Methanococcus vannielii SB: one gene and its partner. The protein of the gene in region 2 binds, or shares a complex with, the protein of the main gene of each other region. Links are inferred from orthologs where the notes say so. Each region holds a gene or a part of one and is shown on either strand. Other genes may lie near its edges.

Region 1 (3,286 bases), 320 kb from region 2 along the record:
TACTTTCTTGACTACTCTGGGCCTCAATTTTATCAATACCCTGTTACTACAGTGAGGGCATTTTGCCTTTAATCCAATTTCCTCAAGAGTGACGATTTTTCCGCAGTTGGAACACCTGTACTCTGCCATAAATACCACCTAAAAAAAGCTTAAAATAAAAATAAATGGTTTAAAAATAATTAAATTAAATTTCTCTACTTTTACTTTCGATAACTCTTCGGATAGCCTTTGTAACTACCTTACCAGCACCGGTTTCTGGAGTGTATGCGCCACCTGCAATTTTTGCACCGCATTTGTCACATACCCAAATTGAAGTTCCTGCTCTTTTTAATTTAGGGAATGCACAAACAGGGCACTTGTATTCTTTGTTCTGTTTAATTTCAACGTCTCTTAATCTTACTCTGATTTTTCTACCGTATCTTGGTCCGAATCTTCCAGCTGAACCAATTTTCTTTGTGTGGCTAAATTCTACCATTATTTCACCTGTTTCTATCCGCAAATTGATTAGTCGTATTTTTTAAGTACTTTTGTTTGAACAGTTCCTTTCGTAAGTTTATTTAAGTGTAAGTAAAATTCACTTTCGATACCGCTTGGAATTTCAATTACAAAAACAAGGGAGCCGTCCCCCGACCATTCTTCCTGTTTGGTACTGCCGTATTCATGAATTGTATGGTATGCAGTCCCTGCAAATTCACCAGGGATTTTAACTACAATATCCCTTTTTTCAAACTTAATGGGTAAAAGTTTCCTCAATTCCTTTATAATTTTAGGGACCTGTTCTTCAGCGCTTTTATAAATATCAACGCTAATTCTGGCTTCTTCCATAGCATTTTCAATCCTTTTTGGCGGATGGGGAGCATCAGTCTGGGGGTTAATCGTGTTTCTTGAAATCAATGACACGATCTGTTTTCGCTTTTGTTCATGTATTTCTTTCCTTTGATTGGCGGTTAACTGGACCTGTCCTTTTATTAAAATCTGTTCTGCTATTTCCAAAGGGTTTATCGTTTCAAAAATCTTTAGTAGCATTTCATCTGGAACTTTTTCTCCCTTTCCAGAGTCCTTGTAGACTGCCTCAGCAGCTAAGATTTCCGATATTGCTATTGGCTGACCTTCTTTAAATTTGGCTGCCAAATATGGATCAACGAGTATTTCGAATTTTTCCCCATGTGATTGAAGTCGTGCTATAACAGCATTGTCCAATGACACCATATGTATCCCCTCTTTTATTTATATACCTTTCCACGCATTAAACAAAACACGAATATAAGATTTTATTACAAAATTAGCATAATTTGAGGAGATTATTTCTATTCTATATTTTCAGTAGCCTTCTTTTTTTCAGCCTCTTCGTTTTCTACTTTTATTTTATCATATACTTTTTTTACAATTTTTTCAATTTCAAAAACAGTTATTTTTTCGACCAATTTTCCGGTATCTTTTACAATTGCCATGTCTATATTTTCAGGCTTTAATTCTTCAGTAGTTTTACTTAAAGCGTAAATTGCAAGTTCCATACCTTCACTAACGCTCATATTTTCGTCGTATTTTTCTTCAAGAATTTCCATTGCAACAGGCCGTCCTGAACCGATTGCAGTAGCTTTGTATTCAATTAAAGCTCCACTAGGGTCAGTTTCAAAGAGCCTTGCACTGTGTCTATCAATTCCGGTTATCAAAAGTGCCAAACCAAAAGGCCTTGCACCTCCGTGGTGAGTATACGCTTGTTTAATATCGCAGATTTTTTTTGCAAGTGCTTCGACAGTAATCGCTTCGCCATATGATATTCTATTTACTTGAGCTTCAACCCTTGCCCTATCAATTAAAACTCTTGCATCAGCAACCAGACCTGATGTAGCAGCTACAATATGGTCGTCAATTTGAAATATCTTTTCAATTGATGAAACATCAATTAATTTACTTGTAATTCTTCTGTCAACGGCTAAAACAACACCGTCTTTACATTTAATGCCTACCGCAGTAGTTCCTCGCCTTACGGCTTCTCGTGCATATTCTACCTGGTAAAGTCGTCCTTCTGGGCTGAATATGGTTATTGCCCTATCGTATCCTGATGCTGGAACCATTTGTTGCATGTAATTTCCTCCTCTGTTTAAATTATTAATTTTAAATTAAAAATCAACGGATATAATTACTACTTTTTAATGAATTTTTATATATATCTATCCTTTTTATACTGAATTTCTTGTCTAACAATATTAATATATTAGAAAATCTAATGTATTTACATATAGGAAGGTGAAATTATGATACCTGTAACTATATCCGATGAAGCATTGGAATTTATTTCCGAAAAATTAAAAAATGCTAATAAAAAGGATATTATAGTTTTTTTTGAGGGCTTCGGCTGAGGAGGGCCTAAATTTGGAATAGATGTAGCAAGCAAAATCATGGATACGGATGAAAAAATTTTTGAAGGCGAATTTAATATCTATATTGATAAAATGGCAAAACAGGTATTAAATGAAGTCTATATAATTGTTAAAAAGTCCGTATTTAGTGGTAAATACCTTGCAGTTAAGGGAGCTGGCGGCTGCTGTTAATTAAAAACCTGAAATCAGGATTAATAACTTAACCGCCATTAATATTTATTTTTTTAATTTTTTTAATCGTTGTAATTTACCGATGTTATTTTATTAAATTTAATTTAGATTATAATTTACTTTAACTTATTTTGAATGACGATTAAGGCATCCCCAACAATTCCCCCGTGGCCTTCTTCTTTTATAAATGCAGGGTTAATATCGATTTCAAGTATTTCATTGTAAACTTCCATTAAAACGCCAACTCGAACCATAAGTTCTTTTAAGTAATTTATATCGCTTCTTTTTTCGCCCCTGACTCCCTCAAGTATCTTGTAGGATTTTAAAGACTTTATAATTTCTTCTGCATACTCTTCAGTTATTGGTGAAATTCCAAAAGACACGTCCTTTAAAACCTCTACAAATATTCCTCCAAGTCCTGTCATAACAACAGGGCCAAATACGGGGTCTCTTTTTGCGCCTATTATTATTTCTTTTCCTAAAATATATTCTTCCACTAAAACGCCATCGATTATTCCATCAACATTTTTTTCACTTAGATACTTTTCTCCATTTTTAATAATAGTTTCAAAAGCCTCTTTAATATTCGCAGGATTTATTATTACACAGCCTGCGTCAGATTTATGCGGTATGTTTGATGAAACAACTTTCATTACAACTTTTCCTAAACTTTTAGCGTAAGTTTCAGCTTCTTCAACCGATTTTGCAACAAACTTTTTAGGAATATTAAA
Region 2 (3,330 bases):
GTTCAAGAACTTTTATTGCACTCATTGCAACCCCTTCAACTTCAATTCCACCAACCCCTTTTACCCCATCGCCAACTAGGAAAAAATTATCTTTGATTATCGGGTTTAAATCAGTCCCATTTGAAGCATGGTTTACTGGCCAACCATTGTTGTAACTTTGAATGGATAATATTTCGTAATCTTTATCAATAAAAAGATTTTCAATATCCTCTAAAACAATATCTATTTCAGATTTAGTGTTACTTTTAAGTTGTGTTGCATGGAGCATTATTAAGTTATGGCCCTCTTTTGCAAGACTTTTATCTACATTTGAAGGCTGGTTTAATCCATTTATTCGTTCTGAATCGGCGGTAAAAATTACGCTTGCGCCATTTACCATATTAGATTTAGTTGCTACATTTACTTTTATTCCTTTTGAAGGAACCGGCTTTTTTTGAATGAAATTAATATTTGACATTTTCTCAGTTTCAGTTGGAGAAGCATTACTAATAATTATATCAAACTCTTTAGAATCAATGTATCCTTTATTCTCTTCAATTTCTATTTTTGAAACTTCATGGTTTAACAGTATTTTACCATTATTTTTATTAATTATTTCAACTAAACTATCAATTACTCCTTTGCATCCCCCAATCGGAATTCCGGGGCCTCCAAATTTACTATGGAGCTTTTGTATCTCCAAAATTTCAGACATCGGCGTTTCATATGCATTTAAACTTAGTGCCCAGCCTGTAAATGAATTTCCAACTAAAAGTGCAGTTGGGCACCCTTCTAAGAACTCGCCAAACGATATATTTTTATCTACCCGTCCAAATTTTAAATTTGCAGCAAGTTTTAATGCGTTTAGTTTTTCTTTAGTAGTTACCGTCTTAAAAAGGTCTTTATAGATGTGATTTTTTCCATTTAATCTAAAATAACCTTCCGGTTCTGCATTTACTATTTTTACGTTACTTCCAATATTTTTTAAAGCTTGCGCAAGGTATCCGTCATTTCCATGGGGTATCATATGTAGGGCTCCAGTAGTTATCTGAAATCCTTTATAAGGGATATTTGTAAACCTTCCACCAATAAAAGGGAGACGTTCATAGATTGTAACATCGTGTGTTTTTGATAGTTCTGCCCCACACAAAAGCCCGCCAAGTCCCGCACCAATAATTCCGATTCTCATAAAAATCACTTAAAAACGTTAAAAAATATAGGATTTAAAAAAGTATTATTTAACCATACATCGTGGTTAAGTGGGCAATTCCTTCTTCGGATTTTTCTTTTTTACCTGTAACCTTTAAAAGCGCTTCTTTAAAGTCTTTTGTTGTTACGTATTCCCTTCCTTCCCGTATCGCAAACATACCTGCTTCAGTACATACTGCTTTAATGTCTGCACCGACCATATTTTCAGCCATTTTTGCAATTTCTCTTAAGTCAACGGATTTAATGTTCATTTTATCGGTGTGTATTTTGAATATTTCAAGTCTTCCATCTTCATCAGGAGCAGCTATTTCTATAATTCTATCAAATCTCCCAGGTCTAAGGATTGCAGGGTCTAAAATATCAGGCCTATTCGTTGCAGCAATTATTTTTACATCGCCTCTTGAATCAAAGCCATCCATTTCAGCAAGAAGCTGCATCAAGGTTCTTTGAACTTCCCTATCTCCGCCTGTTAAAGATTCCGTTCTTTTACTTGCAACTGCATCGATTTCATCAATAAAGATGATACAAGGTGACTTTTCTTTTGCAAGTTTGAATACGTCCCTTACAAGTTTTGCCCCTTCTCCAATGAACTTTTTAACAAGTTCTGAACCAACTACCCTTACAAATGAAGCATTGGTTTCACGAGCAACAGCTTTTGCAAGCAGTGTTTTTCCAGTTCCGGGTGGCCCATAAAGAAGCACCCCTTTTGGAGGAACAATTCCTACTTTTTCAAAAAGTTCTGGATTTTTAAGTGGAAGCTCAACTACTTCTTTAATATCCCTTATTTGATTATTCAATCCACCGATATCTCCAAATAATATATCTGGCTTTTCTTCGAGTTCCATTGCCATTGCACGATAGTCTTTTTCTTTTGGAAGTACTTCAACAACTGCGAGAGTTTGCTGGTTTAAACAAACCCGTGCACCCGGAACTATGTCATCTGGCTCAACAAATTGTGAAAGGTTTACAAGGAAATTTGGGCCTGTAGAACTTTTTACAACTGCTTTTCTTTCATTAACTCTATCAAGAACTGTTCCAAGTATCAATGGCGGAATTCTTAATTTATCAAGTTCTCGCTTTAATATTTCATTTTCTTTTTTAATTTGAACATTCTCTCTAGTAATGTCTTTATTTTTTAATTCTAACCTTAAAACTTTACTTTCAAGCTCTGCAAGGTATGCTTTTTCTTTAAATTCTTTTAAATCCATTTCATTTTTTTGAACGTCAGTAGAATAATCGTCTGGGTAAGTCATACTTTACCTCCGATAATTGTGTAAAATAGTCCGACATGAGTATAAGAGTTCTCGCAAAATAAGTCATTAGTTTAATTATCTTTTTGTAAATTGGTATTCGCATATGTTTATAATTTATTCAGACTATATAAATTTATTGATATAGTATTTAAGAGATAAAATAGATACTATTAAATAATTGAAATGAGATTGTCTAATGAAGCATTTGCGAATCTAATGCTACAGAATCTCGATAAATAGGCTAAAAATATCTTTAAATTTAATATACTAAGGTGTATGTATGCAATGTGAACTCTGCGGGAAAGAGGTTAAGGATATCTTTAAAACAAGGATAGAAGGAGTAGATATGAATGTTTGCGAAACTTGTGCAAAGTTTGGAATTACTCCAAAAGGATATTCTAGAATGCCAAAGGCAGTATTCAATGTCACTTCGGACAAAAAAGAAAAAACTTCAAAGAAGCCTAAAAAAGACATGTTTGATAGCTTAAAAACGATTGTCGAGGACTACGGCACATTAATAAGGGAAGCAAGGGAAAAAAGAAATATGACGCTAGAAGGCCTTGCAAGAACAGCCGGCATTAAAGAATCACTCCTTCACAAAATCGAAAGAAATGAAATTGAACCGGAAGAAAAATACGTTAATATTCTTGAAAGAGAGCTTAAAATATCACTTTACGAAGAAGGAACTTATAATTACGAATCAAAAGATGAAAATGCTGATTTTACACTTGGGGACTTTGTAAAAATCAAAAAAAGGTAATTAATTTTAAATGTAATTAATTTATTGAAGTTCCTTTTACATTTTTTAAAAGGGCATTATATATATTTCTTTTTTTACTTCCATTAAAAATTATGGTTTTAACGCCTAAATTATAACATTCCATTACTT

Evidence for each region.
Region 1: the proteins of MEVAN_RS04845 (region 2) and psmA are in contact, whole or in part, in a cryo-EM structure (PDB 6HE5), measured with the Archaeoglobus fulgidus proteins. The link is inferred for Methanococcus vannielii SB from one-to-one orthologs. Residues at the interface, in WP_010879468.1 of Archaeoglobus fulgidus: Asp391, Leu392, Lys393, Gly394, Met396, Phe397, Val398; in WP_010877997.1 of Archaeoglobus fulgidus: Ala30, Arg33, Gly34, Ala35, Asp51, Arg53, Val54, Lys66, Ser79, Gly80, Leu81, Val82, Met166.

Annotation. Positions count from the first base shown.
Region 1 is NC_009634.1:1,289,787-1,293,072, forward strand. Bases 198-3,149 are described here. They hold psmA (archaeal proteasome endopeptidase complex subunit alpha), read right to left. Parts: upstream 2,088-3,149; coding sequence 1,308-2,087; downstream 198-1,307. Other genes in these bases: rpl37A (50S ribosomal protein L37Ae), read right to left, coding at 198-475; MEVAN_RS06530 (ribosome assembly factor SBDS), read right to left, coding at 505-1,209; MEVAN_RS06540 (acetate--CoA ligase family protein), read right to left, coding at 2,672-3,149. Also shown: MEVAN_RS06520 (DNA-directed RNA polymerase subunit P), read right to left, coding at 1-129; more of rpl37A, read right to left, coding at 185-197; more of MEVAN_RS06540, read right to left, coding at 3,150-3,286. UniProt on the Methanocaldococcus jannaschii protein: Component of the proteasome core, a large protease complex with broad specificity involved in protein degradation. The M.jannaschii proteasome is able to cleave oligopeptides after Glu, Asp, Tyr, Phe, Trp, slightly after Arg, but not after Ala.
Region 2 is NC_009634.1:966,291-969,620, reverse strand. What follows is about bases 330-3,325. They hold MEVAN_RS04845 (proteasome-activating nucleotidase), read right to left. Parts: upstream 2,442-3,325; coding sequence 1,218-2,441; downstream 330-1,217. Other genes in these bases: MEVAN_RS04835 (isopentenyl phosphate kinase), read right to left, coding at 3,218-3,325; MEVAN_RS04840 (multiprotein bridging factor aMBF1), read left to right, coding at 2,722-3,201; MEVAN_RS04850 (NAD(P)-binding protein), read right to left, coding at 330-1,168. In the rest of the region: more of MEVAN_RS04850, read right to left, coding at 1-329; more of MEVAN_RS04835, read right to left, coding at 3,326-3,330. UniProt on the Methanocaldococcus jannaschii protein: ATPase which is responsible for recognizing, binding, unfolding and translocation of substrate proteins into the archaeal 20S proteasome core particle.